Regions from separate parts of the Lactococcus garvieae subsp. garvieae genome, predicted to be linked through region 1. Evidence: predicted binding sites of a transcription regulator. Region 1 holds the regulator's gene; each other region holds the start of a gene.

Region 1 (4,118 bases):
TGTTAATTTTTCACCTGTGATATCAAGTGAACCGAAGATACCACCTAAAACAACAATACCAGTTCCTTGGATATCATCGTTGAAAGTTGGAATTTCTTTTTTGTATTTGTTCAAGATATTTGCAGCATTTGAACGTCCGAAGTCTTCCCAGTGCAAGTAAAGTTTAGGGAACATTGCTTCAGCAGTTTCCACAAACTGGTCAACAAAGTCGTAATATTGGTCCCCATAAACACGGGCGTGACGATTTCCAAGATACATTGAATCTTCCAAGAGTTCTTTACGGTTAGTCCCTGCATCAATAACGATAGGAAGAACTGAAGCTGGATCGATACCGGCTGCTGCAGTGTAAACCATTAATTTACCAACGGAAATATCAACACCTTGTGTTCCCCAGTCACCGATACCGAGAATTCCTTCAGCATCTGTCACAACAATCAAACGGATATTGCGATCGCCCGCTGCATTTTTCAATGTTTCTTGAATATTTTCTGGATGGTTAATATCAAGATATGCAGCATATTGTGGATCTACAAATAGACGGCTGTAGTTTTCAATTGTTTCAGCAATAACTGGATCATATACGATAGGGTTAAACTCTACGATATGTTGGTTAAACAAATAGTAGAACAAAGTACGGTTTGTATTGAATATTTCCATCAAGAAATGGCGTTTCTCTAAATCAGATGGTTTTTCCAAGTAATGTTGGTAAGTTTGTTCTGCTTGTTCTTCAAGTGTTTGAACATAAGGTGGCAAAAGACCAATTAAGCCAAGTTCCTTACGTTCTTCCATAGTAAATGCTGTTCCTTTATTTAAAAAAGGATTGTTTAAAATTTCATGTGCACGCATTCGTACGTCCTCCAAATTTATTATTCCTATAAGAAATTCTTACAAGATGTATTTTAATACTTATAAAAAATTATAGTCAAACCTTTGGGTTATAATAAATATTATTTATAACAAATCGATAAACTTGTGATAGAATATAAGGGTCAAAGGAGCGTTTAAACTAATGAATTTGCATGATTTCGAGTATTTTAATGCCTTAGGGGACTTGTTGTCTTTTACTGCTGTTTCTAATCATTTTGGGGTAAGTCAGCCGACAATTACCTACGCCGTAAAGAGATTGGAACAATATTATAACTGTAATTTAATATACAAAGATCCTTCTCACCGAACAGTTGTCCTAACAGATGAAGGGAAAATATTGAAAATTCATATCGAAAGTATTTTGGAAGAGTTGGCACTCACGCAAAGAGCCATCGAGCATTCTAAAAATCATCAAAATCATATTGGTTTCCCCCCTATTATTCGAGCAAAAATTCTGGCTCAACTCTTAAACGATAAAGAGGCGATTAGCTTTTTATCTAAGTTTGATTTAGTATCGGGTGGCTCGGAGGAACTTCTGGCCAAACTTATCTCCGGCTCAATTGATTTTAGCCTTATAGGCAGCATTGCTCCCCTGATGCACCCCAACCTTTTTGTGAAATTGCTTTACCAACGCGAATTTTATATCTTTGTCTCTAAAGATAATCCACTTGCCTCACGTCAAGAAATTTCGTTTAAAGAAGCTTTGGATTATCCTTTTATCCTGCTTGATGAAAGTTTTGTGCATATGGAAGCTTTCCAAAATTTGAATGAAAAATACAAGAAAAAAGCAAAAGTTCTCTTTAATTTTTCGGATATCCATACTATTGGCCAACTGGTCAACTCAAATGTTGGCATAACCTTGATGACCGATTTTCTTCCCTTTGCCGATATGGATAGTCTTATAAAGATACCACTAATACCTGAAGATAAGCAAATTTTTCATGTTCAATATGCTTATTTAAGAAGTACACTTCTCAATGCGGACTTGAAAGAATTGATTCGCTTACTGGATGAGCTAAATGAAAAAATAGATTGAAGTGAAAAGAGATTCTTTCTCTTTTTTCTTTGTTAAATTTTCTCCGTTTTTTTCACAAACTTTCGCCAACCGCATAATTCCGGAAAGAATTGTTTGACAAGCCCCCCTCAAAAAAGGTAAAATATTCACAAAGACTATGTAAAGGAGATAACATGGCTGGCTCCCAAGTTAATAAACAACTACCCAAGGCAACGGCAAAACGTTTGCCTCAATATTATCGCTTGTTCAAACTTTTAGTTGATGAACAAGTAACACGCACAAACTCACAACTTATTTCGGAAAAAATTGGTGTGGATGCAGCGACGATTCGTCGCGATTTTTCACTCTTTGGTGAGCTGGGACGTCGAGGCTATGGTTATGAAACACGCGCTTTACGTGATTTCTTTGGAGAATTACTCGGACAAGATCAAGAAACGCATATCGCACTCGTAGGAGTCGGTAACCTTGGACGCGCCCTTATTAATTATGAATTCCAAAACCGCAATAAAATGCGCGTTACCCAAGCTTATGATGTTCCAGAAAATCCACTCGTTGGTACAACAACTTCTACAGGTGTTCCTATCTACGACATCGCTGACTTCTCTAAAAATATTAAAGATTCAAAAATCAAAACAGCAATTATTTCTGTCAATAAAGAGAACGCTCAAGAAGTCGCAGATATCCTAGTTAAATCAGGTATCAAAGGTATTCTTAACTTTTCACCCTTGCGCTTGCAAGTTCCTGAAGATGTTGTCGTTCAGTCAATTGACTTAACGAAAGAACTTCAAACCCTCTTATTCTTTATGTCAAATAAGGACATCAAATAAGTTGAGAGCTTAAAAATAAAAAAGTACATAGGAAGGTTGACTTCCTATGTACTTTTTATTCGCCCAATAAACCTTCTTCTCTAAAGCTCAAATAAGAAGCCTGGCCTGTAATGATATGATCTAAAAGTTGAATACCTAAAGCATCACATGCTTGCTTAATCTTCTGCGTGAACAGCTTATCTTGTTGGCTTGGTTGGGTAAGCCCGGAGGGATGATTATGTGCAATGATGATCCCTACAGCTAAATTTCTTACTGCATGATGTAAAATTTCCCGGGGATTGGCAATGGAATGGTTCACAGCACCAATAAAAATCGTTTTTTTCTGAATAATGCGATGCTGTGCGTCTAGGTAGATTGCGACTAAATTTTCCTGTTCAAAATCAGACATCTCATCTGCTAAACTCAACCCAAATTGGCGAGATCCTATCACTTGTCCGTATCTTTTTCTTTGGGTCGTATGGATTCGTTTACCCAGTTCAATCATCGCCCGAATTTCCAAGGCTTTGATAGGCCCAATACCGGGAATTGCTTTCAGCTCTGTTAGAGAAGCCCGACGAAACTCTTCTAAACTGCTAAAGGTTGTCAAAACCCGTGCAGCAAGTTCCATAACATTTTCTTTTTTACTGCCTGTTCGGAGTAAAATGGCTAAAAGTTCTTGTTCACTCAGCTTTTCTGATCCAAAAATGTTCAATCTTTCTCGGGGTCTCATCGGATATTGTTCTTCTTTAATGTGATACACGACTTTCTCCTTAATCATTTATACGAAAAAAGAGTGTAGGTATCACTCTTTTTTAGAACATAAAAAAAGTGGATTTTTATAACCCACTTTTTTATTTCGTTTTTATTCCACTGTTACAGCTTTGGCAAGGTTACGTGGTTTATCAACATCCAATCCTCGTTGGACAGTTGCGTAGTAAGCGATAAGCTGTGTGGGTACCACCATTGATATCGCTGAAAGATAAGGATGAACGTTATTGATAACGATATCATCATCTTCACGCGCTACAGCTTCTTCGACAATCGTAATTGCTGAAGCCCCACGTGCCACTGTTTCCATAACGTTTCCACGGGTGTGTGCCGCAACTTCTTCATTATTTGAAATAAGGGCAATAACAGGTGTACCATTTTCAATCAAGGAAATTGTTCCGTGTTTGAGTTCACCAGCAGCAAAGCCTTCACATTGGATATATGAAATTTCTTTTAATTTTAGACTGGCTTCCATAGAGACAAAATAATCTTGTTTGCGTCCGATATAGAAGGCATTTCGTGCTTCTGGTAAAAGCTTGGCTACAACATCGGAAATCAATTCCTTCTCTGACAATGTAGATTCGATAGATTGTGCCACGAGTGAAATTTCCTTAACCAAGTCAAAAGCAAGTGACTTAGGATTTTGGTCTGCATCGCCTACA
Region 2 (4,118 bases), 730 kb from region 1:
GGTTTCGTAATGTGCAGCACCTGGCGTGACTACGATGACTAAATCAATCGAATCGTCTTGAATAATATCATTGATGTCTGTTGAAAAAACAGTTCCTTCAGCCTCAAGTATGGCTTGTTCAGGACGTTTACCGAGGCTACGATTGACAATGCGTGCAATGTTGAAGTGCTCACGAATTTTAACATAAGGAATATGATAGCGATTGGTGGACTTCCCAAAACCAACATAAGCAATGTTTAACTTTTTCATGCTTTCTTCTCTTTTTTCTTTTTCGCTTGGTGTTGTTTTTTTAATTCCTCGATTTTTGACAACTTATCTGTCTTTTTATTTGAATTTTTTTCGTGGAATTTTTGGACAGAGGCTTGCCCTTTATAGTCTAATTGATACTTTCCCATGGTTCTCTTTCTCTCTATTTTACAAGGCGACGTTCGAAAGCATCCGAGGAGATACCTTCACTTAAAATTTTCTTCGCCCATTCTTTTGCTGAAAATAATGAATGATCACGATAATTTCCACATTCTTTTTCGGCAACCCCTGGGACATTATCCCAAGTGAAACTGTCTCCTGCAAGCTCTTCCAAAGATGAAGTGATTACTTTGGCAATCTCCTCAGCAGTTGGTTCGCCCCACATAATCATATGGAAGCCAGTACGACATCCAAAAGGAGAAAAGTCAATCATGCCATCAATACGGTCACGTATCAAACTTGCCATTGAGTGTTCGATAGTATGTAGTCCACTTGTCGGGATTTCACCGTGATTAGGTTGCACAAAACGGACATCAAAGTTGGTGATGATATCACCTTTAGGACCAGTTTCTGTCCCAATTAGACGCACGTAAGGTGCTAAAACTTTTGTGTGATCGAGCTGGAATGATTCTACTTCAGCCATATTTTCTACCTCCACTATTCTTAGTATTCTTCTATTTTACCATTTTTTGAACCAAAATTTTTTTGTCTGACCTCGTAAAGTGATAGAATGAAGCTAGAAAGTAAAGAAAAGGAGAAATTATGTCACTTACAGAAACTTACACTCTCGCAAATGGTATGACAATTCCAAAAGTGGGTTTTGGAACATGGCAATCTAAAGATGGCGAAGAAGCATATCAAGCTGTAAAAACCGCCTTAGAAGTGGGATACCGTCATATTGATACAGCAGCTGTGTATGGCAATGAAGAGTCAGTGGGCCGCGCGATTAAAGACAGTGGAATTGCACGCGAAGATTTGTTTATTACGACAAAACTTTGGGCCGTTGGCACAACAGAAGATGCACGAGCAGCACTTAACGAAAGCTTGGAAAAATTAGGTTTAGACTATGTGGACCTTTATCTTATTCACTGGCCAAATCCAAAAGCGTTTCGTCCAAACTTTGCAGAGCGCAATGCCGCCGTTTGGAAAGCCATGGAAGAAGGCGTACACGACAAAAAAGTGCGTGCTATTGGGGTATCGAACTTCCATCCACGTCACTTGGAACCATTATTGGAAGTCGCCGAAATTAAACCTGTGGTCAATCAAATTATGGTTAACCCTTCGGATCAGCAAGAAGAGGTTGTTGCCTTCAATAAAGCACACGATATTTTGACAGAAGCTTACAGCCCTCTTGGTACAGGTAAAATCTTTGCGGTTACAGAATTGACGGATATTGCAGCTAAATATGGTAAAACAGTTGCCCAAGTCGTTTTACGTTGGAGTTTACACAAAGGCTACCTTCCTTTACCTAAATCTGTAACGGCAAGCCGTATTAAAGAAAATGCGGATATCTTTGATTTTGATTTGACTGAAGAAGATATCGCCTTTATTGACAGCCTTCATGGGAAAGCAGGTCTAGCACGCAATCCAGACGAAGTTGACCACTAAAATAAGTTTAAAGACATTCAAATTGTAAGATTTGAGTGTCTTTTTTTATAATTGACAGAATATAGACAGGAAGAATAATAAACCGTTAAAAAAGTGTTTTATTTCACAAAAATAATTGCCAAAAGAGAATGAAAGTGCTATCATTTAATTGATAAAGAATTCACAAAGGAGAAACAAAATGAAAATTGGTGTAATTAAAGACCCAAAACAAGGTGAAGCGCGTGTGGGGATGACTCCAGAAAACGTGAAAATACTCGTTGAAGCAGGTAATGAAGTCCTTGTCGATAGCAATGCTGGTGCAGGTTGTGGTTTTACAAATGACCTTTACGAAGCAGCTGGAGGGCAAATTGTTGATACAGAAACTGCTTGGGAAGCGGAGTTGATTGTTAAAGTCAAAGAACCAATGGAATCTGAATATAAATATTTCAAACCAGGACAAATTATTTGGGGATTCTTGCATTTGGCAGCAAATAAAGCTTGTGTTGAAAAAATGATGGAAGTCGGTGTAACAGCTATTTCTGGTGAAAACATCTCAATCAATGGTGTGCTGGAGTTACTTAAACCAATGTCAGCTATTGCAGGGCGTCGTGCAGTTAATATTGGGCAATATTATCTTGAAAAACAACATGAAGGGGAAGGAATTCTTCTCCCTGGTATTGAAGGTATCGAGGCGGGTACTGTAGTTATCTTTGGTGGTGGTAATGCCGCAGAAAATGCCGCAGATATGGCTGTTGCTTTAGGATGTAAGGTTATTATCATTGAACTTGGCGATGCGCGTATCGCTCAACTTAAAGAACGTTATGCAGGCAAAACAGTTGAAATCGTTAAATCAACAACTGAAGCTCTTGAAGAAAATATTAAACTTGCGGATGTCTTTATCTCAACAATCTTAATCCCTGGCGCTAAACCACCAAAATTAGTTAAAGAATATATGGTTGAATCTATGAAACCAGGTTCTGTTATCGTGGATATTGCGATTGACCAAGGGGGAACTGTTGAAACAATCGATCATGCAACAAACCATGCGGATCCCGTCTTCATCAAACATGACATTATTCATTATGCTGTGCCAAATATGCCAGGTGCAACACCACGTACAGCGACAATTGCTTTGGCTCAAGGCAATATCTCTTTCCTCAAGGACATTTCAGTCAAAGGCTTAGATGAGGCATTGAAATCAAAAGAGCTTTTATCTGGTTTGAGTGTTTATAAAGGAAAAGTCGTTTCTAAAGCACTTGCTGATTCAATCGATGTCACTTATACGGAACTTTAAAAAGAAATCTAAGGAAAAAGAATTATGCCAAATTTAGCAAATCTGCCAATTACAATTAAAGATATTAAAAAAGCTCAAAACACTGTTAAACAATATGCACGTGAAACACCATTGATTCAGTCAATGTTCTTGACTGCTAAAACAGGTGGCGAAGTTTACTTGAAACTTGAAAATATGCAATTAACAGGCTCATTCAAGTTCCGAGGTGCTTTCAATAAGATTGCTCAATTGTCTCAAGAAGAAAAGGAGCGTGGAGTTATTGCTTGTTCAGCAGGTAACCACGCCCAAGGTGTTGCTCTAACATCAAAACTTTTGGGAATCAAGAGTATTATTGTTATGCCAAAAGGTGCGCCTCAAGCTAAAGTTGATGCTACACGTGGCTATGGTGCAGAAGTAATGCTTGAAGGCGAACAGTTTGATGATTCAAAGGCCTTCTGTGAAGCTTATGCTAAAGAAAATAATATTACGTATATCCCCCCATATGATGATGAAGAGGTAATGGCTGGACAAGGAACAATCGGTTTAGAAATCTTAGATCACCTGTGGGATGTTGACACAGTATTGGTGCCCGTAGGCGGTGGTGGTTTGATTTCAGGTGTTGCAGTTGCCTTGAAATCTTTTAATCCTAATATTCAAGTTATTGGTGTTCAAGCTGAAAATTGTCATGGTATGACGGCATCCTTTAGAGAACGTAAGAAAGTACACCATGATGAAGCGCCAACGATTGCAGATGGCTGTCATGTGGCTTACCCAGGCGAATTGACTTTTGAAGTAGTCAATCAAATCGTTGATAACATGGTTCTTGTGACAGAAGCAGAAATTGAATTAGCCATTAAAGATCTGATTCAACGTACAAAAATCGTGGTGGAAGGCGCTGGCGCTCTTGCAACAGCAGCTATCCTCTCAGGTAAAGTTGATGATTATGTGAAGGGCAAAAAAGTTGTTTCTATCGTTTCAGGCGGGAATGTTGACTTGGCCCGTATTGAAGATG
Region 3 (4,118 bases), 570 kb from region 1:
ATCACAGAAGCATAAAGAAGCTTCAAATGCTTGTATAGCAATATCTACAATCTTACTAGTCCAAAACTGCTAATTCTAAGCTTTTTTAGCACTTGTGGCAGAAGTGTGGCTAAGCCTAAAATATTGTACTAAAAAACGCCTGCCACAAGTGACAAACGTTGATTTAATCATGTTTTAAAAGTTGATTAAGCTTTGTTTGCTGAACCGAAAACGTCGATACGTTCTTCAACTGATGCAGTGATTGCATCGAAACCAGGTTTCAAGAATTTACGTGGGTCGAAGAGTTTTTTCTTCATGTATTCAGCTTCGTTAGCGTTAAATTCAACGACGAATTCACGAGTTGCTTTTGCAAATGCAAGTTGGCATTCTGTGTTTACGTTGATTTTAGCTACACCGTTAGCGATTGCTTCGCGGATTTGATCGTCAGGGATACCTGAACCACCGTGCAATACGATAGGAACATTTTTGCCCATAGCAGCAACAAGTGCTTCGTTCAATTTAGTCAAGTGATCGATGTGGAGACCTTTCCAGTTTTCTGGGTAAGGACCGTGGATGTTACCGATACCAGCTGCAAGGAAGTCAACACCAAGTTTAGCCATTGCTACTGCATCTTCGATAGGAGCAAGTTCGCCTTCACCGACGATACCGTCTTCTTCACCACCGATAGAACCAACTTCACACTCAACTGAGATACCTTTAGCGTGAGCTTTTGTGATAACTTCTTCAGCAAGTTTAAGGTTTTCTTCGATTGGAAGGTGTGAACCGTCAAACATCAATGAAGAGTAACCAACTTCGATACATTCCAAAGCATCATCAAAGTGACCGTGGTCAAGGTGAATAGCTACTGGTACAGTGATTCCCATTGATTCTACAAGAGTTTCAATGAGGAGTTTACACATTTTGTAACCACCCATGTATTTAGCAGCACCCATTGAAGTTTGGATAAGTACTGGAGTTTGTTTAGCTTCTGCTGCACGCAAGATAGCTTGAGTCCATTCAAGGTTGTTTGTGTTGAAACCACCGATAGCGTAACCATTGTCACGAGCGGCTTGTACGAATTTTTCTGCTGAAACGATTGCCATTTCAAATTCCTCCGAATATTTTCTATTACTGTCTTAGTATAGCATTTTGTGAACTATTTTTCTAGTTATAAGTCGTGAATGCGCTTGTATTCTGGATTTTTTAGAAAATACAACCTGCTCTAATAATAAATAAAAAGAGAGTTTCCTCTCTTTTTATTATTTAGTACGACTGTAGTTTGCTACATCTTCTTGAATATTTTCGATAAATTGATCCAAGCTGATAACTTCAGTATCTGTAGAGCCATAACGACGGATATTTACAGTACCATCTGCCATTTCTTGGTCACCCACAACGATTTGATAAGGAACTTTACGTGTTTGAGCTTGACGAATCTTATAACCCATTTTTTCATTTGATTCATCAACGACGATACGCAATCCTTTTTCTTGGAGACGTTTTTTGATTTCCCATGCGTAATCGGCATGAATTTCATTGTTTACAGGAATGATGATGGCTTGAGTAGGTGCCAACCAAGTTGGGAACGCACCTTTATAAAGTTCAATCAAGTAAGCTGTAAAGCGTTCCAAAGTTGAAATTACACCACGGTGAATCATGACTGGACGGTGTTTTTCACCATCTGCACCAACATATGTGATGTCAAAGTTTTCAGGGTTAAGGAAGTCCAATTGGATAGTTGAAAGTGTTTCTTCATTACCCAAAGCTGTCTTCACTTGAATGTCTAATTTTGGTCCGTAGAAGGCTGCTTCACCTTCAGCTTCAACGTAGTCAAGATTCATGTCATCCATTGTCGCTTTAAGCATACGTTGTGATTTTTCCCACATTGCATCGTCTGGGAAATATTTTTCTGTATCTTCTGGATCACGATATGACAGACGGAAGCTATAATCGTCGATACCAAAATCACGATACATTTCCATAATTAATTCAAGAATTTTACCAAATTCTTCTTGGATTTGATCAGGTGTAACAAAAGTATGACCATCGTTCAGTTGCATCACACGTACACGTTGAAGTCCTGAAAGTGCGCCTGATTTTTCATAACGGTGCATTGTACCAAACTCAGCGATACGGATAGGCAATTCGCGGTAGCTGTGTACATGATGTTTATAGATTGCAATGTGCGATGGGCAGTTCATTGGACGAAGCTCCATTTGTTCACCATCACCCATATCCATTGGTGGGAACATGTCTTCATGATAATGTTGCCAGTGACCTGATTGTTTATAAATATCCAAGTTCATCAAGTTTGGTGTGTTAACGTGCAAGTAACCTGCAGCGATTTCACGGTCTTCTACGAAACGTTGGATTGTACGGCGAATAGTTGCACCATCTGGAAGCCAATAAGCTGTACCTGCTCCCAAAGAAGCTTCATTGAAGAAGAGGTCTAATTCACGACCGAGTTTACGGTGATCACGTTCTTTCGCTTCTTCACGCATTCTCAAGTTTTCTTCTAGGTCTTCTTTATTAAACCAAGCAGTACCGTAAACACGTTGCATCATCGCGTTATCACTATTTCCACGCCAGTAAGCTCCTGCCACGTTAAGCAATTTGAAGAATTTAATGAAACCAGTTGACGGTACGTGTGGGCCACGGCAAAGGTCAGTATATTCGCCTTGGCTATAGATTGTTAAACCACCTTCATCTTCATTGTGTTCTTCGATAAGCTCAAGCTTATAAGGATCACCAGCAAAGATTTCTTTCGCTTCTTCTTTTGTAACTTCTTTACGAATTGAAGGGAAATTTTCTTTGGAGATACGACGCATTTCTGCTTCGATTTTTTCCAAATCGTCGTTTGAAATTTGTCCTTCTTCATTATCAGTATCGTAGTAGAAGCCATTTTCAATAGCTGGACCTACACCAAGGTGAATATTTGGAAAATGACGACGTGCTGCTTGAGCAAATAAGTGAGCTGCGGAATGACGAAGTAAGCCAAAAGCATCTTCATGTTCAGGTGTTACAATTTCAAAAGTTGCATCTTCTTTGATTGGGCGGGTCACGTCAATAAGCTTGCCGTTGACTTTACCAGCCAAGGCTTTTTTTGCCAAACCAGGTGAGATTGATTTTGCGATTTCAAGTGTTGAGATGCCTGCCTCAAATTCTTTGACAGCACCATCTGGGAAAGTGATTTTAATCATATAAGCCTCCAATTTTTTTGTTAACATATTTTAGGGTTGGGGATGAGCACTGAGGAAATAAAAAAACGCAGATCAGCTTCCTCTTAAAGGACGCGATCTGCGTGTTACCACCTTCTTAATTTTTTCGGCACAAAAAGCCTCAAAAATATCTCATCTTTGACGTAACGTGTCAGCCGCGCTTTCTGTTCTCAGAAAGAATTATCAGAGTGGTATCTTTAGCAATCACAATACGAGTTCACACCACACACTCGCTCTCTTGGAAAGAATTGGTTAAAGACTTGTCTCTAATGACCATTTTAGGATTTTCTTTATCTTTTGTCAAGCCCTTTGGAGTAAGTTTTTTGATTTTTTAGAAAATAATGTTTATTTTTTCTCTGCAATCTCTTTGACAAGCTCAGCAAAAGCCATATCTTCATTGAAAGGTGAGACATAAACATACTTTTCACCACCATTTTCAAGGAAGTATTCTTTATTTTCTTCTTCAAGCTCTTCAATTGTTTCTAAACAATCTACCACAAAGCCAGGCGCAACGATAAGAATTTTTTTGATCCCTTGCTCGGGTAGTTTCTTCAAGGTATCGTCTGTTGCGGGAGTTAACCATTCAGCGGGCCCAAATTTCGACTGGTAAGTTTGATAATGTGGGAAATCGCCAAGTTCTTCCATAATTAAGCGTGTTGTTTCCGTGCATTCCTCTGGATAAGTGTCACCATCTGTGACGTAAGAAAGCGGAATACCGTGGTAAGAAAAGACAACAGCTTCAATGTCTTCTTCCTTTACCAGGGTTTCTTTTATCTTCTGCGCAAAATAGCTGATATAGAGAGGTTCTTTATAAAATGAGCGTATAAACTTTAAATCGACAATATGATCTTTTTTCAAAAAGAAGTTCATGACACTGTCAAAAACCGACCCCACTGTCGTCCCAGAATATTGTGGATACAT
Region 4 (4,118 bases), 270 kb from region 1:
GATGTGGCAGCTCAGCTCATTGTCTTGTTTATGAGTTTATCAATCTTAGGCATTCGTTGGTTTTTACCTGACTTAGATAAAAACATGTACCGGATTTCTTATGGCTTGGCAGGTCTGATTGTTTTTGGTTATTTTTTATGGCATCCGTTCTATTATCTGAACTTAACTGCATTTGAAATTCTTTCCTTTAGCCTATCCTTTGCATGGATTATGCTCTTGATTAATACATTAGTAAGGATATTGTTTAATCCACGTGTTGTTTATCAAGTTGACATCGTAAAAGACGTAGAAAAAATCACAGAAAAATAAACTGTGGTTTTTTTAATATCTTAAAAGCAGAGCAGCTTTTTTTTACCTTAAGGAAAAGCTATGGTAAAATAAAGACGATAAGGGAGGTCAAAATGAAAGAAGTAAAAGTATTTTATAATGAAAAATCAGGAAAAAATGACGAAAACGAAGTATTAAATACAATTAAAAAAATTTTTGGAAAAGAAGAAAACAAAGCCTCTCATGTGGAATATATCAATCCAGATAGCCCAGAAGATGCCGTACGTTTAGCTAAAAAAGCAAGTCAAGAAAACACAGATCTTGTAGTGGCCCTTGGGGGAGATGGAACGATTAATAAAGTGTGTGGTGGTGTATTTGAGGGAGGCAGTAAATCTATCTTAGGTATCGTTCCCAATGGTACGGTCAATAACTTGTCAAAATCACTCCATATTCCTCAGGATATAGAGGCTGCCTTACAAAATCTCAATGAGGGCAAGTTACAAAAATTTGATATTGCTAAAGTCAACGATGATTATATGATTTCCAGTTTAACATTAGGGATCTTGGCAGATATTGCTCAAAACGTGAGCAGCTCGGAGAAGAAAAAATTTGGACCCTTTGCTTACTTGAAGGATGCTTATAAAGTTATCCGCCATAATAAAAGTTATCGTATTGAGCTCAAATATAATGGCAAAACGAAAGCCTTAAAAACGAAATTATTATTAATTACGATGACCGATACGATTGGCGGAAGACAGGCCTTGTCCCTTGATGCTAAGGTAGACGATGGTCTTATCCGAGTATATTCATTGAAAGAAATTAATTTACTTAAAATTTTATTCCATCTTAATAAGTTACGCAAGGGCCAACTCGAAGATTTTATGGAAATTACTTATTTTGACACAGAACACTTAGAAATAAGTGCCCAATCTAATAAAAAACAAGACATTCCCTATTCAAGAATCGATGGAGATAAAAGCTCGCCGCTTCCGTTAGACATAACAGTATACCGTAAAGGTTTAACTACGGTAGTGCCTAAGTAAGAGGATTTGTTTAAGGAAGGTTTACCTTATATTCTTTGTAACGAAGCGACTGATGAATACTGACTTAATTTTTATTGATAAATAGAAGCAAAAAAGCTTGCATCCCACTTGAATTGAAGAATATTTTCTGTTATACTTATATAGTTGTCTTTGTGGTCTCCCATAAAGTACAACCGCACGAGGTACCGTTTAAGTAGCATAAGCTCACGGTCCAAGGCGAGTCTTACAGCCGTTTTACGGCACAAAATCTAACAAGGAGGAATCACAATGTCAAACTACGCAATCATCAAAACTGGTGGTAAACAAGTCAAAGTTGAAGAAGGACAAGTTATCTACGTTGAAAAACTTAACGTTGAAGCTGGTCAAACTGTAACTTTTGATGAAGTTGTTCTTGTCGGCGGTGCTACTACTAAAGTTGGTGCTCCACTCGTTTCAGGTGCAACAGTTGTCGGTGAAGTTGAAAAACATGGTAAACAAAAGAAAGTTGTTACTTTCCAATATAAACCTAAAAAACACTCACACCGTAAACAAGGTCACCGTCAACCTTACACTAAGGTTGTTATCAAATCAATCAACGCTTAAGGCATGATTGAAGCGGTTATCAGGACAAAGCGAGATAAAATAGTTTCCTATGAAATCTCTGGGCATGCTGAATCAGGTGAATATGGCCACGATGTGGTCTGTGCAGCTGTGAGTGTGTTGTCAATTACAACAGCAAACAATCTTTATGAAATGGCAAAGATTAAACCTATTGCCAACATGGAAGATGGTTATCTTTATGTTGAAATACCTTTGAGTACTCCTGAAAGACAAGGCGAATTGGCTCAAACACTTCTCCAAGCTTTTGAAAATGCTATGCGAGAAGTAACAAATAATTACAGCCAATACATTACACTTAAAATTGAAAATGGAGGGCAATATAATGCTTGAACTTAATCTGCAACTCTTCGCCCACAAAAAAGGTGGGGGTTCTACTTCCAATGGTCGTGACTCACAAGCTAAACGTCTTGGTGCTAAAGCATCTGACGGTGAACTTGTAAGCGGCGGTTCAATCCTTTTCCGTCAACGTGGTACACATATCCATCCAGGTGCTAACGTTGGTCGTGGTGGCGATGACACTCTCTTCGCTAAAATCGAAGGACACGTTAAATTTGAAATGAAACGTGGTAAAAAACACGTTTCAGTTTACCCAGCAGTAGCTAAATAATGGTAAACGAGTCTCTCTTCGGAGGGGCTTTTTTTTTGCAAATATAAAAGAAAATACACTGGGAAAGTCGCTCTTAATGGACAGATTACAGTAAGGAAAGAAGTATTCTGTTTTTATTATTACTTAAACATTTTTTAGTGTAAACATCTCTTTTCAACAACTTTTTTTGTCTTTTACTTTTTTAGACGTAAATACATTTTACTTTTCACCAAAAATATACTTTGTAGAATAGAAAACAACATTGTCTTATTATTCTGAAAAGAGAGTGTTATTTTCCCTTTCTGTAAGTTAAGCGCTTTATTTATGGTATATTTATTCTATAATTTTGAGTTGAAATGAAGGAGAAAACAATGAAAATTGCTGTAGTAAAAGACTTGAAACAAGGGGAAGCACGTGTCGGAATGACACCGGAAAATGTAAAAATTTTGGTAGAGGCTGGGCATACGCTCTATGTCGAAAATAATGCAGGTTTTGGTGCTGGCTTTCCCAATGAGCAGTATATCGCAGCGGGTGCCGAGATTGTTGAACGTGAAAAAGCTTGGGAAGCAGAACTGATGGTTCGCGTAAAAGAGCCCTTAGAGGAAGAATATCAATACCTTAAAGAGGGGCAAATCATCTGGGGATTTTTACATTTGCCTGCGAATAAAGCGTGTGTTGAAAAAATGATAGAAATGAATGTGACGGCTTTTTCGGCTGAAAATATTGCTGCAGATGGAATTTTTCCATTACTCAAACCTTTGAGTGCCATCGCAGGACGACGTGCCGTGAATATTGGACAATATTATTTGGAAAAACAACATGGGGGACAAGGAATTCTACTCCCAGGCATTCCCGAAAGTGGTGTAGAAGCAGGACATATCGTCATATTTGGTGGGGGGACTGCAGCGGAAAATGCAGCAGATATTGCTTTGAGTATTGGTTGTTCTGTTCTTATTTTAGAGCTTAGTGATACACGTATTCAAGAACTGGAAACACGTTACCTTGGTAAAAAACTGCAGGTCGTAAAGTCAACACCCGAAGCACTTGAAGAGCACATGAAAAAAGCAGATGTTTTTATTTCGACAATTCTGATTCCAGGTGCTAAACCACCTAAGCTTGTGAAGGAGTATATGGTACAGTCAATGAAACCAGGCGCTGTAATCGTTGATATTGCTATTGATCAAGGGGGAACAGTTGAAACTATTGATCATGCAACGAATCATGCAGATCCTGTGTTTACAAGACATGGCATCGTTCATTATGCGGTGCCAAATATGCCAGGGGCCACACCTCGGACTTCAACTTTGGTCATGTCGAAAGGGAATATAGAATACTTGAAAGGGATTGCCGACCATGGTTTAGAAGAAGCACTTAATCTTAGTGAGCCGTTGCGCTCTGGCATGAGTGTTTATAAAGGGAAAATAGTTTCGTCTGCGCTGGCTGATTCGATTGGCCTTCCTTATACAAAAATTAAGTAAAAAGCATTAGGGTCTCCCAATGCTTTTTTATTGCATGAAAGGTATGGAAGCGTATAAACCTTGAAATATGGTATAATGAGACAAAGATTATAAATAAAAGAACAGGAAGGTATTTGTTTGGCTAGACATTCCGTAGAATTTAAG

Evidence for each region. Region 1 encodes Rex, which represses fermentation and respiration genes when NADH is low (regulators of the CRP and FNR family bind a similar motif). Its sites were predicted from a motif close to TTGTGAANTANTTCACAA; they were not measured.
Region 2: a site for Rex is predicted at 2,003-2,020, ahead of PYW30_RS09195 (alanine dehydrogenase). Genes of this name have one in related genera too.
Region 3: a site for Rex is predicted at 1,129-1,146, ahead of PYW30_RS08330 (class II fructose-bisphosphate aldolase). Genes of this name have one in related genera too.
Region 4: a site for Rex is predicted at 2,739-2,756, ahead of ald (alanine dehydrogenase). Genes of this name have one in related genera too.

What each region holds. Positions count from the first base shown of each region.
Region 1 covers NZ_CP118950.1:1,094,870-1,098,987, forward strand. The annotation lists gene PYW30_RS05410 (malolactic enzyme) at 1-846, opposite strand, end outside; gene PYW30_RS05415 (LysR family transcriptional regulator) at 1,010-1,903, shown strand; gene PYW30_RS05420 (redox-sensing transcriptional repressor Rex) at 2,056-2,709, shown strand; gene radC (RadC family protein) at 2,765-3,448, opposite strand; gene glmS (glutamine--fructose-6-phosphate transaminase (isomerizing)) at 3,551-4,118, opposite strand, start outside.
Region 2 covers NZ_CP118950.1:1,825,382-1,829,499, reverse strand. The annotation lists gene PYW30_RS09215 (Gfo/Idh/MocA family oxidoreductase) at 1-249, opposite strand, end outside; gene PYW30_RS09210 (hypothetical protein) at 246-395, opposite strand; gene PYW30_RS09205 (S-ribosylhomocysteine lyase) at 410-889, opposite strand; gene PYW30_RS09200 (aldo/keto reductase) at 1,009-1,854, shown strand; gene PYW30_RS09195 (alanine dehydrogenase) at 2,033-3,127, shown strand; gene tdcB (bifunctional threonine ammonia-lyase/L-serine ammonia-lyase TdcB) at 3,152-4,118, shown strand, end outside.
Region 3 covers NZ_CP118950.1:1,666,494-1,670,611, forward strand. The annotation lists gene PYW30_RS08330 (class II fructose-bisphosphate aldolase) at 186-1,082, opposite strand; gene thrS (threonine--tRNA ligase) at 1,239-3,179, opposite strand; gene hemH (ferrochelatase) at 3,543-4,118, opposite strand, start outside.
Region 4 covers NZ_CP118950.1:828,985-833,102, forward strand. The annotation lists gene PYW30_RS04140 (DUF998 domain-containing protein) at 1-309, shown strand, start outside; gene PYW30_RS04145 (diacylglycerol/lipid kinase family protein) at 402-1,310, shown strand; ribosomal protein L21 leader region at 1,472-1,544, shown strand; gene rplU (50S ribosomal protein L21) at 1,578-1,892, shown strand; gene PYW30_RS04155 (ribosomal-processing cysteine protease Prp) at 1,896-2,240, shown strand; gene rpmA (50S ribosomal protein L27) at 2,233-2,517, shown strand; gene ald (alanine dehydrogenase) at 2,868-3,974, shown strand; gene PYW30_RS04170 (PhoH family protein) at 4,092-4,118, shown strand, end outside.